DNA from 2 places in the Mesorhizobium sp. CNPSo 4688 genome. Region 2 is predicted to be linked to the other one. Evidence: predicted binding sites of a transcription regulator. Region 2 holds the regulator's gene; the other holds the start of a gene.
What was found. The regulator PhoB, encoded in region 2, activates phosphate uptake and scavenging genes when phosphate is short. The targets are predictions, from matches to a motif close to TGTCATNNANCTGTCAT.

Region 1 (7,320 bases), on a different contig from region 2:
ACTCGGCGCTCAGGCTGAAACCGACGTCAACGGCCAGATTTCGATCCTCGAAAACGCCGTCGCCGGCAACCCGGCCGCCGTCGTCATTTCGCCGACCGAATTCAAGGCGCTCGGCAAGCCGATCGATGAAGCAGCCAGCAAGGTCAAGGTCATCGGCATCGACTCCGGCGCCGACTCCAAGGCCTTCACCTCGTTCCTGACCACCGACAACGTCCAAGGCGGCCGCGTCGCCGCTGACGGCCTTGCCGCGGCCATCGGCGAAGCCAATGGCGGCAAGGTCGAGGGCAAGGTTGCGCTGATCACCGCGCTTCCCGGCGCCGGCTCGCTCGAACAGCGCGCGCAGGGCTTCAAGGAACAGCTCAAGGCCAAGTATCCCGGCCTCGAACTGATCGCCGACAAATATGCTGACGGCCAGGCCACCACCGGCCTTAACATCGCCACCGACCTGATCACCGCCAATCCGGACCTGAAAGGCATCTTCGCCTCCAACCTGATCATGGCGCAGGGCGTTGGCCAGGCGATCGCCGAGAACAACCTTGCCGGCAAGGTCGGGCTGATCGGTTTCGACAGCGACGAGAAGCTGATCAAGTTCCTCAATGACGGCGTCATCTCCGGTCTCGTCGTCCAGGACCCGTACCGGATGGGCTATGACGGCATCAAGACCGCGCTCGCCGCCTCCAAGGGCGAGAAGGTCGAAGCCAATGTTGACACCGGCGCCAACCTGGTCACCAAGGCCAATATGAAAGAGCCGAAGATCGACGCGCTGCTCAATCCGAAGCTCGACTAAGCCTTTCCACAAGCGCATCGTTTCCGGGGCCTCGTTGCCCCGGAAACACCCTCACCGGCCCTTACAGAAGCCGGCCGAATGCCTTGACGATGCAATCCGACAGCATCGCTGCGTGCCCATTCGTAAGACCAATCTGGGAGGATTGTCATGACGTCGACGGCGCAAGACCTGCACCCCGCCCCCACGCTGGAGCCTGGCAGGACGATCCTCGAACTGCACGGGCTGGAAAAGCGCTATCCCGGCACACACGCGCTGAAGCCGGTCCACCTTGCCTTCAAGGCGGGCGAGATCCACGCCATCGTCGGCGAGAACGGTGCCGGCAAATCGACCCTCATCAAGCTTCTGACCGGCGTCATGCCGCGCACCTCCGGCGATGTCATCTGGGAAGGCAAGCCGGCGGCACTCGCCACCCCGCACGAGGCGATGGCGCTCGGCATCAATGCCGTGCACCAGGAAGTGGTGCTTTGCCGCCATCTTACCGTCGCCGCCAACATGTTCCTCGGCGAGGAGAATTCGCGCTTCGGCATCCTGCAGCAGCGCGCCATGGTCAAGGAAGCGCAGAAGATCATCGACGATCTCGGCTTCGACCTGCCGGCGCATGTCACGCTGGGCGATCTCACCATCGGCCAACAGCAATTGATCGCCGCGGCCCGCGCCACCGTGCGCGGCACCAAATTCCTGATTTTCGACGAGCCGACCGCTTATCTCACCCGCAAGGAAGCCGACCAGCTGTTCACGCTGATCCGCCGGTTGAAGGGCGAAGGCGTCACCATCATCTACATCAGCCATCGCATGGAAGAAGTCTTCGAGCTCGCCGACCGCGTCTCGGTGCTGCGCGACGGCACGCTGGTCGGCACCCGCAACATTGCCGAGACCAACGACGCCGAGCTGGTCAAGCTGATGATCAACCGCTCGATCGAGCAGGTCTATCACAAGGAGCATTTCACGCCGGGTGCGACCATCGTCGAAACGAAGAACCTCTCCGGCAAAGGGTTCGAGAACGTTTCGATGAGTGTCCGCGCGGGCGAGATCGTCGGCCTCTACGGCCTGATCGGCGCCGGCCGCAGCGAGTTCGTCACCACGCTTTATGGCCGCCACAAGAAGTCGGCCGGCCAGATCCTGTGGGAAGGCAAGCCGGTGCTGATCAACTCCGAACACGACGCGATCAAGCTTGGCATGGCGCTGGCGCCGGAAAGCCGCCGCGACCAGGGTCTGTGCCTCAATTTGCCGGTCGCCCTCAACCTCAACCTGCCGATCTACAAGCGCATTTCCAGCAACATGCTGATCTCCGGCGCCAAGGAGAAGGCCGAGGCCGACCGCCAGATCGCCGGCCTCCGGATCAAGACGCCGACGCGCGGCGCGCTGGCGTCCAGCCTGTCTGGCGGCAACCAGCAGAAGATCGTCATCGGCAAATGGCTGGCGCATGGCGCCAAGCTGTTCATCTTCGACGAGCCGACGGTCGGCGTCGATGTCGGCACCAAGGCCGAGATCTATCGCCTGTTCGGCGCGCTTTTGTCGAAAGGCGCCGGCATCATCCTGATCTCGTCCTATCTGCCGGAAGTCTACGAACTGGCCGATACGCTGCACGTCTTCCGGCGCGGCAAGCTGGTCGCCACACATGGCTTCCGCACCGCCGACCACGAAGAGATTCTCACACAGGCGCTCGCCGAGAAACAAGAAAAGCTGGGAGGACAGACATGAGCACCGAAGCCGTTCCTGCCGAAAAGCCGAAACGCAATTACAACGCCCTGTTCGGGCTGACGCTGCTGGCGCTGCTGGTTCTGTTGTGGGTGATCCTGTCGGTGGCGACGCAGAGCTTCGCCTCAGGCAACAACATATCGAACCTTTTGCGCCAGGGCTCGATGATCGCCATCCTGGCGGTCGGCCAGACCTTCGTCATCATCACCGGCGGCATCGACCTGTCCGTCGGCGCCGTCGTCGGCTTCGCCACCGTCATCGCTGCCATGCTGATCAATGCCGGCGTGCCGGTCTTTATCGCCATCCTGCTGACTCTGCTCGTCGGCGTCGCCATCGGCCTGTTCCATGGCTTCGGCATCGTCAAGATGGGCCTGCCGCCCTTCATCATCACGCTGGCGACACTGACCTCGCTGCGCGGCATCGGCCTGTTGATGACCAACGGCAACTCGATCTCGATCAACAACGACGCCTTCCAGGAGTTTTCGCGCAACTCCTTCATCGGCGTCCCCAACCTTTTCTGGATGGTGATCCTTGTCGGCATCCCGGCCTACATATTCCTGCATCACAGCCGCTGGGGCCGCTATCTCTTCTCGGTCGGCTCCAACGCCGAGGCCTCGCGACTCTCCGGCGTTAACGTCCAGCGCACCATCTACATGGCCTACACGCTGTCTGGCCTCTGCGCCGCCTTCGTCGGCGTGCTCCTGGCGTCGCGCATCGGCATCGGCAATCCGACCCAGGCCGAGGGCTGGGAGCTACAGGCGATCGCCTCGTCGGTCATCGGCGGCACCTCGCTGTTCGGCGCTGTCGGCTCGGTGCATGGCCCGCTGCTCGGCGCCTTCATCCTCGCCACCATCAACAACGGCGCCAATCTCCTGAACGTCAACGCCTTCTGGCAGCGCATCATCACCGGTGTGCTGATCATCGTCATCGTCTACTTCGACGGCTTGCGCCGTCGCGGCAAATAATCCTCCCTGACTGTCTTCGCCGGTCCGCTCGACGGACCGGCGCCTTTTTTGAACACTGGAATTGCTGAATGAAAGCCGTCGTTTGCCGCTCGCCCGGCGACCTTGTCCTTGAAGACCGCGCCGCACCTGGCGCTCCGCCTGCCGGCTGGGCGCTGATCGCGGTCAGCCATATCGGCATCTGCGGCACCGATTATCATATTTTCGAGGGCAAGCACCCGTTCCTCGCCTATCCCCGCATCATGGGCCATGAGGTGTCGGGCACCATCGTCGAGGCCGGTGAAGGCGTCGAACTCGCCGTCGGCGAGCCCGTCATCATCAACCCCTACCTCGCTTGCGGCAAATGCATCGCCTGCCGGCAGGGCAAGCCGAATTGCTGTGTGCGGATCGAAGTGCTCGGCGTGCATCGCGACGGCGCCATGGCCGAGCAGATCCTGGTGCCGGCGCAGAATCTTTATCCGGCAAACGGCCTGTCGCTGGCCGATGCCGCAGCCGTCGAATTTCTCGCCATCGGCGCGCATGCCGTGCGCCGTGCCCGCGCTGAACCAGGCGCCCGCACGCTGGTCATCGGCGCAGGGCCGATCGGGCTTGGCACGGCGATCTTCGCCCGCATTGCCGGGCTCGATGTTAGCCTGCTCGACATGAGCACGGAGCGGCTGGATTTTGCCAAAGGCGAACTCGGCTTCGCCACGCTCGACGGCTCGCAAAAGGCGGCAGCCGAACTGGTGCGCGATGCAACCGGCGCCGAAGGCTTCGACGTGGTTTTCGACGCCACCGGCAACACCGCCTCGGTGCAATCTGCCTTCGCCCACGTCGCGCATGGCGGCACGCTGGTTCTGGTGAGCGTTGTCAAGGACGACATCGTCTTTTCCGACCCCGAATTCCACAAGCGCGAGATGACCTTGGTCGGCAGCCGAAATGCGCTCAAGGCCGACTTCGACCACGTCGCCGCCTCCATCCGCAACGGCGCCGTGCCGCTGGCAAAACTCGTCACCCACCGCACCACGCTGGCCGGCACACCGCACGATCTCGCCCGCTGGGCGCATGAGAAATCGGGGCTGATCAAGGCCGTGATAGAGATCGCATAAGGCCAGCAGGCGGCTTACAGCGCCGACAGTTTCAGCTCCACCCGCTCCGCCGGAAACCGCGTTTCGGAGAACTGGATCGGTCGGCCATCCGGCGTGACGTTGACGGCGACGGCGACCAGCACGATGGCCCCCGGCTGCAAGTTGAGGTCGGCAAGGTCGGCGGCATCGGCATGGTGTGCCGACAGCACCGTCGATTGCCTGAGATAATCATCCACGCCGAAACGCCGGAGCGAGGCGGTGATCGAACCGGTCTCCGCCATCACGGCATCGATGCCTGCGAAACGCTTTGCCTCGTACCAGCTGGCGGCGCGCGACACCGGCCGTCCGTCGGCTTCGCCGCGCGTCTCCAGCCGGATCACCTCAGTGCCCCTCACAAGCCCAAGCCCGTCGGCGACGCGCTGGCTGGCCGGCTCGACCGCTGATGTGAGCAGCACGATATGCCGTTCCGATGTCTGCCCTTGCAGGCCCGTCGAGAACCGTGTGCGGGCGCCGATCGGGTAGGACAGCCGCTTGCGCGACAAGACGAAGGTGCCGCGCCCCTGTTCGGCTCGCAGCACGCCTTCCTGAACCAGCGCTGATATGGCGCTGCGTACCGTGTGGCGGTTGACGCCGTAGCGTTCGGCCAGCGCCACCTCTGGCGGCAGCGCGGCATTCTCGGCAAAATCGCCGGCGGCGATCGAGTGCAGGATCTGGTCGGCGATCTGCCGCCACAATGAGACGCCGCTGCGCCGTTCAATGCTGCTCGCCATCTGTTGCCCGGCCATTTTTGCCCCCGATCACGCCCCTGTCATCCACCCGTCATGGACACGGGTTAGATAATAGGTATAATTTGTATAGTTGTCTATATCACTAGATAAATTTTACACGTTAAGGGAGTTGCTGCATGCGAGGACAGGAAGCCCGCGACCAGGCCGAGCGCAAAGCCGTCATGGCGACGCTGGCGCAGGCGGGCGGCGACGACATCGCCCGGCTCTGGAACGAAGCCGGCCTGACCTCGGAAGCCGAGCTTTTGCGCGGGCCGGAAACCGGCCTGGTCACCGTACGCGGCCGCATCGGCGGCGGCGGCGCGCCCTTCAATGTCGGCGAGACCACGGTCACCCGCGCCACCGTGCGGCTGCCGACCGGGCAGGTCGGCCACAGTTACATGCTCGGCCGCGACCGGAAGAAGGCGAAGCTGGCGGCGATCGCCGACGCGCTCTGGCAGGACCCAGCCCAGCGCCAGACGGTCGAGACAGCGCTGGTCGCGCCATTGCGCGCTGCCCAGGCCGAAGCGCGCGAAAAGCGCCACGCCGAGACGGCGGCAACGAAAGTGGATTTCTTCACCATGGTGCGCGGAGAAGACTGATGGACATCGCAGCCCAATCGATCGACGGCGGTTTCGCCGATCCGGTGTTCAACGCCCAGACCGTCTTCCGCGCCGTCATGGATGCCATGGCGCGGCCGGGCAGCGTGCAGCCTCTGCCGGTCTTCGCGCGCCCGCCGGCGCCGCTGTCGGCCACCGCCGGCGCCATCGCGCTGGCGCTGTGCGACAACGACACGCCGCTCTGGCTCGACCCCGCTCTGCAGGCGTCCGCGGCGGTCAAATCCTGGCTCGGCTTCCACACGGGTGCGTCGCTTGCCAACACGCCGGCCGATGCGCATTTCGCCCTGATCGCCAACCCGGCGGAGATGGCGGCGCTCGACGGCTTTTCGCAAGGCACGCAGGACTATCCCGACCGTTCGACGACACTGATCCTGCAGGTCGGCGATCTCGTCTCCGGGGCGCCGCTGCTGCTCGAAGGTCCCGGCATCGAGAAGACCGCGACCATCGCCCCGGCGCAGATGCCGCGTCATTTCGTCGAACAGTGGAAGCAAAATGTCAGCCGCTTTCCACGCGGCGTCGACATCATCCTCGCGGCCCCCGACGGCATCGCCTGCCTGCCGCGCACAACGCGCATCAAGACGATGGAGGCGTAGATGTATGTCGCGGTAAAAGGCGGCGAAGCCGCAATTGCCAATGCCCACAGCCTGCTTGCCGACCGCCGGCGCGGCGACCGTTCGGTGCCGGCACTGCGCCTCGACCAGATCGTCGAGCAGCTGGCGCTCGGCGTCGACCGGGTGATGAGCGAAGGCTCGCTTTACGATCGTGAACTGGCCGCGCTCGCCATCGTCCAGGCGCGCGGCGACATGATCGAGGCGATCTTCCTGGTGCGCGCCTATCGCACGACGCTGCCGCGCTTCGGCTACAGCAATCCCATCGACACCGGCGCCATGCTGGTCGAGCGGCGCGTGTCGGCGACCTACAAGGATTTGCCCGGCGGCCAGTTGCTTGGGCCGACCTTCGACTACACCCACCGGCTGCTCGACCCCGAGGTTGCCGCCGGCGCCGATGTCGCCGAGCCGTTGCAGCGCGTTGGTGAAGCGGAGGCGATGCCGCGCGTTTCGGCGATCCTTGCCCGCGAAGGCCTGATCGAGCCGGACGGCGAGATGGCGCAGGACCATGTTCCCGGCGACATCACCCGTGAGCCGCTGGAATTCCCGATGGCGCGCGACATCCGTCTGCAGGCACTGTCGCGTGGCGATGAAGGGTTCCTGCTGGCGCTCGGCTATTCCACCCAGCGCGGCTATGCCCGCAACCATCCTTTTGTCGGCGAGATCCGCATCGGCGAGGTCGAGCTGGAGCTCGACGTGCCGGAACTGCCCTTCGCCGTGCCGCTCGGCCGTGTTCGCGTCACCGAGTGCCAGATGGTCAACCAGTTCAAGGGCTCGGCCAAGGCGCCGCCGCAATTCACCCGCGGCTACGGCC
Region 2 (7,320 bases):
ACCATGCCGAGCATGCGCGTGTCGAGTTCGGTAGCCTTGAGGAACCGCCCGACGGCGCTGAGCTCGGATGCGCGCGCCCGGTCCGCGGCAGTGCTGGCGACCGGCTGATTAGAGGTCGTGTCGGTCATGCTATCCTCCCACCGGTTTGCCGTCTGGCGCGGATGCCGGAACATGGATGCTATTTGCTTTCCGTGGTCATTTGAAGCGGAAAGCCCTTGGAGAAACGCCGCGGCTTTTGGGCCGCGGCGCCGAGATTTCGAACCGATAGCGGTCCGGTTTTAGTTGCAGGCTGCAACGCTGCCGGCAGTGACGCCGGCGCAGACTTCGTCCTTCTTGATCCACCCGGCGTCGATGACGACGTTGAGGTTGTCCTTGGTGATGGCAACCGGGGTCAGGAACAGCGACTTGACGGTGTTGCCGCCGGGCGTGGTGAAGTCCTTGGCGCCGGCAATGTCGCTTGTCTTCTTGCCGTCGGCCAGCTGCGAAGCGATCTCGGCGGCGTTCTTGCCGAGCTCGCGCGCGTCCTTCCACACCGACACGGTCTGCGTACCGAGCGCGATGCGGTTCAGCGCGGCATGGTCGCCGTCCTGGCCCGAAACCGGAACCGTTCCGGCCAGGCCCTGCGCCGTCAGCGCCGCGACGACGCCGCCGGCGGTGCCGTCATTGGCCGCAACCACCGCATCGACCTTGTTGTCGTTGGCGGTCAGGAACTGCTCCATGTTCTTCTGGGCGTTGGCGGGCAGCCAGCCATCCGTGTAAGCCTCGCCGACATTCTTGATCTTGCCCGAGTCGATGGCTTCCTTGAGCACTTCCATCGAGCCGGCGAACAGGAAATCGGCATTCGGATCGGCACCCGAGCCCTTGATGAAGACATAGTTGCCTTCCGGCTTGGCCTTGAACACTTCGCGGGCCTGCATGCGGCCGACTTCCTTGTTGTCGAAGGTCAGATAGAAGACGTCCTTGTTCTCGATCAGACGGTCATAGCCGACGACCGGAATGCCTTCGTCCAGTGCCTTCTGCACCGCCGGGCCGATGGCCGAGGCGTCCTGCGCCAGGATGATCAGCGAGTTGGCGCCCTGCGAGATCAGGCTCTCGACGTCGGTCAACTGCTTGCCGGGATTGGACTGCGCGTCGGCGGAAATGTACTTGTCGCCGGCCGCCTCGATCGCCGCCTTCATCGCCGCTTCGTCGGTCTTCCAGCGCTCTTCCTGGAAGTTCGACCACGACACGCCGATGACCTTGTCCTTCGCCTGCGCGACCGACACCAGCGTCAGCGACATGGCGACACCCGCCAGCATGGCGGCTGCAAATCTGTTCATGATAATCCTCCCTGCGCCGCGCGCGGCGCGACAAAACTGGCCCGAAGGCCGGCACACAGAGGCTCTATTTTTTCGAGCCTCGAAAAAATACTGGTCCATCGGCGAGGCGCTGTCAACATCGATTCTGATGGATTCTGATGGCTTCGCGGAATTTTTTCGAGACCCGCAATAAACAATGACAGCGCGGCCTGCTTCTGCCAATATTTGGCTGGTACCACCGAACGCCTTCACTATCATGAGGCGCGAGGAGGACCGGGAGGAAAACAAAAACGATGTCGGTTGGAATCCGCCACGACGACCTGCGCCGTCGCAACCGCGCGATGGTGATTTCGGCCGTGCGCCGGGCAGGCCAACCGTCGAGGACCGAGATTGCGGCGACCACCGGTCTCAGCCACTCGACCATATCGGCGATCTCGTCTGATCTGATTCAAGAAGGCATCCTGGCCGAGAGCAAGCCTGGCGAGACCGGTGCGCTGAAACGCGGCCGGCCCCAGGTTGGCCTTGCGCTCAACCCGGAAGCCGCCGCGGTGATGACCGTGGTGCTGTCGCTGAATTTCCTTTCCGTCACCGTCATCGACTATGCCGGCCAGGTGGTCGCCGAGGAGCAGCGCCGGCTGGATACGCTGACTATGCCGCGCGACGAGCTGATCGGCGAATGCACGGCAATCGTGCGGCGGCGGCTCGAGGATCCCGACCTCGATGTTCAGAGCATTGCCCGCATTGCCATGGGCATCCAGGGCATCACCGATTCGCAGGCGCGCGCCATGCTGTGGTCGCCGATCACGCCGCTGACCGACATTGCCTTCGCCGACATACTGGAAGCGGAGTTCGGTATTCCGGCCACCATGGAAAACGATTGCAACATGATGGCAGTGGCGCTGCAATGGCGCCAGCCTGAGCGCTACCGCGACAATTTCATCGCTATCCTGCTCTCGCACGGCATCGGCATGGGGCTGGTGCTGAAGGGCGAATTGTTCACCGGCACCCATTCCTCGGGCGGCGAGTTCGGCCACATGATCCACCGGCCCGGCGGCGCGCTGTGCCGTTGCGGGCGGCGCGGCTGCGTCGAGGCCTATGCCGGCAACTACGCCATCTGGCGCAGCGCCAAAATGATGAGCGAGGATGCCGAACCGGTCGATGTCGGCGACGCCGACATGCGGGCGCTCGCCACACGTGCCCGCGAGACCGATGGCCCCGAGCGCGAAGCCTACCGCAAGGCCGGCGAGGCGCTTGGCTTCGGCCTCGGCAGCCTGTTCGCGCTGATCGATCCAGCACCTGTCGCCATGGTCGGAGTCAGCGCCGCCGCGTTCGATCTGATCGAACCGGCATTGCGCGAGGCGATTGCCCAGACCGCCGGCGGCCAGCACTCGAAATCGATTTCCTTCGACACCGAGCCCAACGAACTGCCGCTGATCCGCGAAGGCTGCGCCATGCGCGCGCTCGGCTTCGTCGACCAGGAGATTTTCGCACCGGGCATTCAGGCGAAAGCGGGCAAGCATGTCGCCTGAAAGGCCGGCAACAGTGCGGCGTGCCTAATCTTCCCGGATAGCGTAGCCGGCGCCGCGAATGGTGCGGATCACATCCGGCATGCGGCCATTGTTGACCGCCTTGCGCAGGCGCCCGACATGCACGTCGACGGTGCGCTCGTCGATATAGATCGTCTCGCCCCAGACATTGTCGAGCAGCTGGCTGCGCGAGAACACGCGGCCGGGATGGCGCATCATGAATTCGAGCAGGCGGAACTCGGTCGGTCCGAGCCTGATTTCGCTCTTCTTGCGGTAAACGCGGTGCGATTCACGATCGAGCACGATGTCGCCGACCTTGAGCACGCTGGACAGCACTTCCGGCTTTGCGCGGCGCAGCAGCGCTTTCACGCGCGCCATGAATTCCGGCGTGGAAAACGGCTTGACCAGATAGTCGTCGGCGCCGGTGGACAGGCCACGCACACGGTCGCTCTCCTCGCCGCGCGCGGTCAGCATGATGATTGGCAGCCGTTCGGTCTCGGGCCGCATGCGCAGCCGGCGACAGAGCTCGATGCCGGACACCGCCGGCACCATCCAGTCGAGCACCAGCAGATCGGGAACGTTTTCCTGCAGCCGGATTTCGGCCTCGTCGCCGCGCGTCACCACCTCGACCTGGTAGCCTTCGGATTCGAGGTTGTAGCGGAGAAGCACGCCCAGCGGCTCCTCGTCCTCCACGACCATGATGCGTGGCGCGATCATCAGCAGTTCACCCTTGTCAGGCCGAAGTGGCCATCGCCGTCTCGTCCTGCTTCGGGCGATTGGCGGGCAATTGCTGGCCGGTCAGCACATAATACGCATTTTCAGCGATGTTGGTGACATGATCACCGATGCGCTCCAGATTCTTGGCGCAGAACAGAAGATGCGTGCAGGCAGTGATGTTGCGCGGGTCTTCCATCATATAGGTCAAGAGTTCACGAAACACCGACGTGTATTTGACGTCGATGCGCTCGTCCTCATTCCTGAGCTTTGCCAGCGCAGCCGCATCCGCGGCGGCATATTCCTCGACCACCCCTTGCACCTGGATCAGCACCAGCTGCGCCATTGCATCGATGGAATGCGAGAGGTCGCGCGGCGTGACGCTGAGGCCGACGGTGCCGACGCGCTTGGCGATGTTCTTGGCAAGGTCGCCGATGCGCTCGAGGTCGCCGGCCATACGGATCGAGCCCACCACGGCGCGCAGATCGTTGGCCACCGGCTGGCGCTTGGCGATGAGCGTGATGGCGCGATCGTCGAGTTCCCGCTGGCGCGCGTCCATGATGGCATCGTCGGACACGACACGTTGCGCCAGCGCATTGTCGGAATTGAGCAACGCTTTGGTCGAGCCGCTGACCATCGACCCGGCCAGATCGCCCATGTCGCGGATCAGCTTGCTGATCTGGCCCAACTCTTCATCGAAGGAGGCGACGGTATGTTCACCCATGATCGTGGTCCTCGTGCCTGAAAATTCAACCGCTGGACGGCTCAGCCGAAGCGGCCGGTAATGTAGTCCTGGGTGCGCTTGTCGTCGGGATTGGTGAACATCTTGTCGGTGGCGCCCTCCTCGACCAGGTAGCCGAGGTGGAACATCGCCGTGCGCTGCGACACGCGCGCTGCCTGCTGCATCGAGTGGGTGACGATGACGATGGTGTAGTTCTGGCGCAGTTCGTCGATAAGTTCCTCGACGCGTGCGGTGGCGATCGGATCGAGCGCCGAGCAGGGCTCGTCCATCAGGATCACTTCCGGCGACACCGCGATGGCGCGCGCGATGCACAGGCGCTGCTGCTGGCCGCCGGACAGGCCGGTGCCCGGCTCCTGCAGGCGGTCCTTGACCTCGTTCCAGATCGCCGCCTTCTTCAGGCTGGACTCGACGATCTGGTCCATGTCGGACTTGCGCTTGGCCAGCCCATGGATGCGCGGGCCGTAGGCAACGTTCTCGTAGATCGACTTCGGGAACGGATTGGGCTTCTGGAACACCATGCCGACGCGAGCCCTGAGTTCGACGACGTCGATGTTCTTGTCATAGATGTCGTCCTCGTCGAGCGTGATCTTGCCGGTCACCCGCGCCGAATCGATGGTGTCGTTCATGCGGTTGAGGCAGCGCAGGAAGGTCGACTTGCCGCAGCCGGACGGGCCGATCAGCGCCGTCACCTGGTTCTGGCGGACGTCGAGATTGACGTCGAACAGCGCCTGCTTCTCGCCGTAGAACACGCCGACCTTGTCGCCGCGCATCTTGATCACTTCGTTCGATTTGGCGTTCATTTTGTCGCCCACTGCGTTTTCAAGGGACTGTTCGGTCATGATGTTCATACCAAATTGCCTTTTTTCTACCAGCGCCGCTCGAACCGGCGCCGAAGCACGATCGCGGTGATGTTCATGGCCATGAGGAAGACGAGCAGAATGATGATGGCGCCCGACATACGCTCGACAAAAGCGCGTTCGGCCTCGTTCGCCCACAGATAGATCTGCACCGGCAGCGCGGTCGACGGATCGAAAGGCGTCTTCGGATAGTCGGCGACGAAGGCAACCATGCCGATCAGAAGCAGCGGTGCTGTTTCGCCAAGTGCGCGCGCCAGGCCGATGATCGTGCCGGTCAGGATGCCGGGAGCGGCAAGCGGCAGGATGTGCTGGAACACCATCTGCATCTTGGAGGCGCCGAGGCCGAGCGCTGCCGAACGGATCGATGGCGGCACCGCGGCAAGAGCGGCGCGCGTCGCGATGATGATGGTCGGCAGCGTCATCAGGGTCAGCACCAGACCGCCGACGAAAGCGGCGGAACGCGGCATGCCTAGGAAATTGATGAACACGGCAAGGCCGAGCAGGCCGAAGACGATCGACGGCACCGCCGCCAGATTGTTGATGTTGACTTCGATCAGATCGGTGAAGCGGTTCTTCTTGGCGAACTCCTCCAGATAGATGGAGGCGGCGACGCCGATCGGCAGCGCCAGCAGCAACACGATTATCATCATGTACAGAGAACCGATGATCGCCACACCCATGCCTGACGTTTCAGGGCGGCTGGAAGCGCCATAGGTGAACAGGCCGGTGTTGAAATGCTCGGCCATCACGCCGTCGGCCTTGAGTTTGTTCATCCAGTCGATCTGCTGGTTGGACACCTTGCGGCGCGCTTCATCGACGCTGAGGTCGATCTGGCCCTTGAAGGCGGAGTCGAGATTGGCCGCGGCCAGGATGTTGACGTCGCGCGTCGTGCCGATCACCGACGGATCGGCGGCGACGATGTCGCGCAGCTGGACGCGGGCGCCTTCCGACAGGAAGCCCTTGAGCTTCATGACCATGGGCTTGTTGCTTGGGTCGATGCCGAGCTTGGCCATCAGCGCCGTATCGGCAAGCTTGGGATAGTTTGCCTTGATCAGCACGCTCGGATCGGTGGCGCGCTTGCCGGAAGGGTCGATGACCTTCTCGTCGAAAGTGATCGGCAGCGTCACCGTCGTCTGCCAGAAGGCGGTATAGCCTTTCGAGACGATGGTGAGCAGGATAATCGCCAGAAACGCCAGGCCGATGGAGATCGCCACCATGCCATAGATGCGGAAGCGGCGCTCGGCGGCATAACGGGCCTTGAGGCCTATGTCGCGGCGCGGACGCGCAACGGCACCCGCCATCGTATCCAGGGGAATGTCGGTCATTCGTACTGCTCCCGGTACTTGCGCACGATGTAGAGGGCGACGATGTTCATCACCAGCGTCAGCGCGAACAACGTCAGGCCGAGCGCGAAGGCGACCAGCGTCTGCGGCGAGTTGAACTCGAGATCGCCGGTCAACTGGTTGACGATCTTGACAGTGATGGTCGTCATCGCCTCGAACGGATTGATGGTGAGATTGGCGGCGACACCCGCCGCCAGCACGACAATCATTGTTTCGCCGATAGCGCGCGACGCGGTGAGCAGGATGGCTCCGACGATGCCGGGAAGTGCCGCCGGCAGGATCACCCGCTTGATCGTCTCCGAGCGCGTCGCACCCAGGCCAAGCGAGCCGTCACGCATGGCGCGCGGCACCGCGGTGATGATGTCGTCGGATAGCGATGACACGACCGGGATCAGCATGACGCCCATAACCAGGCCGGCGGTGAAGATGCTCTGGCCCTGGATGAACGGCGAACCACCGGTCAGCGCCGCCGACAGGTCGCGCAGGAATGGCCCCAGCGTGACGACGGCGAAGATGCCGTAGACGATGGTCGGGATACCGGCCAGCAATTCAAGCGCCGGTTTGACCACCGAGCGCAGCCTGGGCGATGCATATTCGGCCATGTAGACCGCCGACAGCAGGCCGATCGGCACCGCGACCAGCAATGCAATGAATGCGATGTAAAGCGTTCCGGCCAGAAGCGGGATCAGACCGAACTGACCTTGGCTGCCGGCCGAGCCCGCGGCGGAGAAACGCGGGTCCCAGACCGTGCCGAAGAAGAAGCTCATCGGCGACACGCTCTCGAAAAAGGTGATCGTCTGGAACAACATGGACAGCACGATGCCGACCGTGGTCAGGATG

Region 1: the regulator PhoB is predicted to act here: its motif matches at 5,321-5,337, upstream of phnF (phosphonate metabolism transcriptional regulator PhnF).

The regions. Positions count from the first base shown of each region.
Region 1 is NZ_JBWLUY010000019.1:32,562-39,881, forward strand. Features, by position in the region: gene AC04SH_RS28375 (substrate-binding domain-containing protein) at 1-787, shown strand, start outside; gene AC04SH_RS28380 (sugar ABC transporter ATP-binding protein) at 935-2,488, shown strand; gene AC04SH_RS28385 (ABC transporter permease) at 2,485-3,450, shown strand; gene AC04SH_RS28390 (zinc-binding alcohol dehydrogenase family protein) at 3,519-4,535, shown strand; gene phnF (phosphonate metabolism transcriptional regulator PhnF) at 4,550-5,299, opposite strand; gene phnG (phosphonate C-P lyase system protein PhnG) at 5,419-5,880, shown strand; gene phnH (phosphonate C-P lyase system protein PhnH) at 5,880-6,491, shown strand; gene AC04SH_RS28410 (carbon-phosphorus lyase complex subunit) at 6,492-7,320, shown strand, end outside.
Region 2 is NZ_JBWLUY010000010.1:210,137-217,456, forward strand. Features, by position in the region: gene AC04SH_RS20770 (sugar ABC transporter permease) at 1-128, opposite strand, end outside; gene xylF (D-xylose ABC transporter substrate-binding protein) at 279-1,319, opposite strand; gene AC04SH_RS20780 (ROK family protein) at 1,592-2,827, shown strand; gene phoB (phosphate regulon transcriptional regulator PhoB) at 2,852-3,541, opposite strand; gene phoU (phosphate signaling complex protein PhoU) at 3,558-4,262, opposite strand; gene pstB (phosphate ABC transporter ATP-binding protein PstB) at 4,304-5,128, opposite strand; gene pstA (phosphate ABC transporter permease PstA) at 5,146-6,462, opposite strand; gene pstC (phosphate ABC transporter permease subunit PstC) at 6,459-7,320, opposite strand, start outside.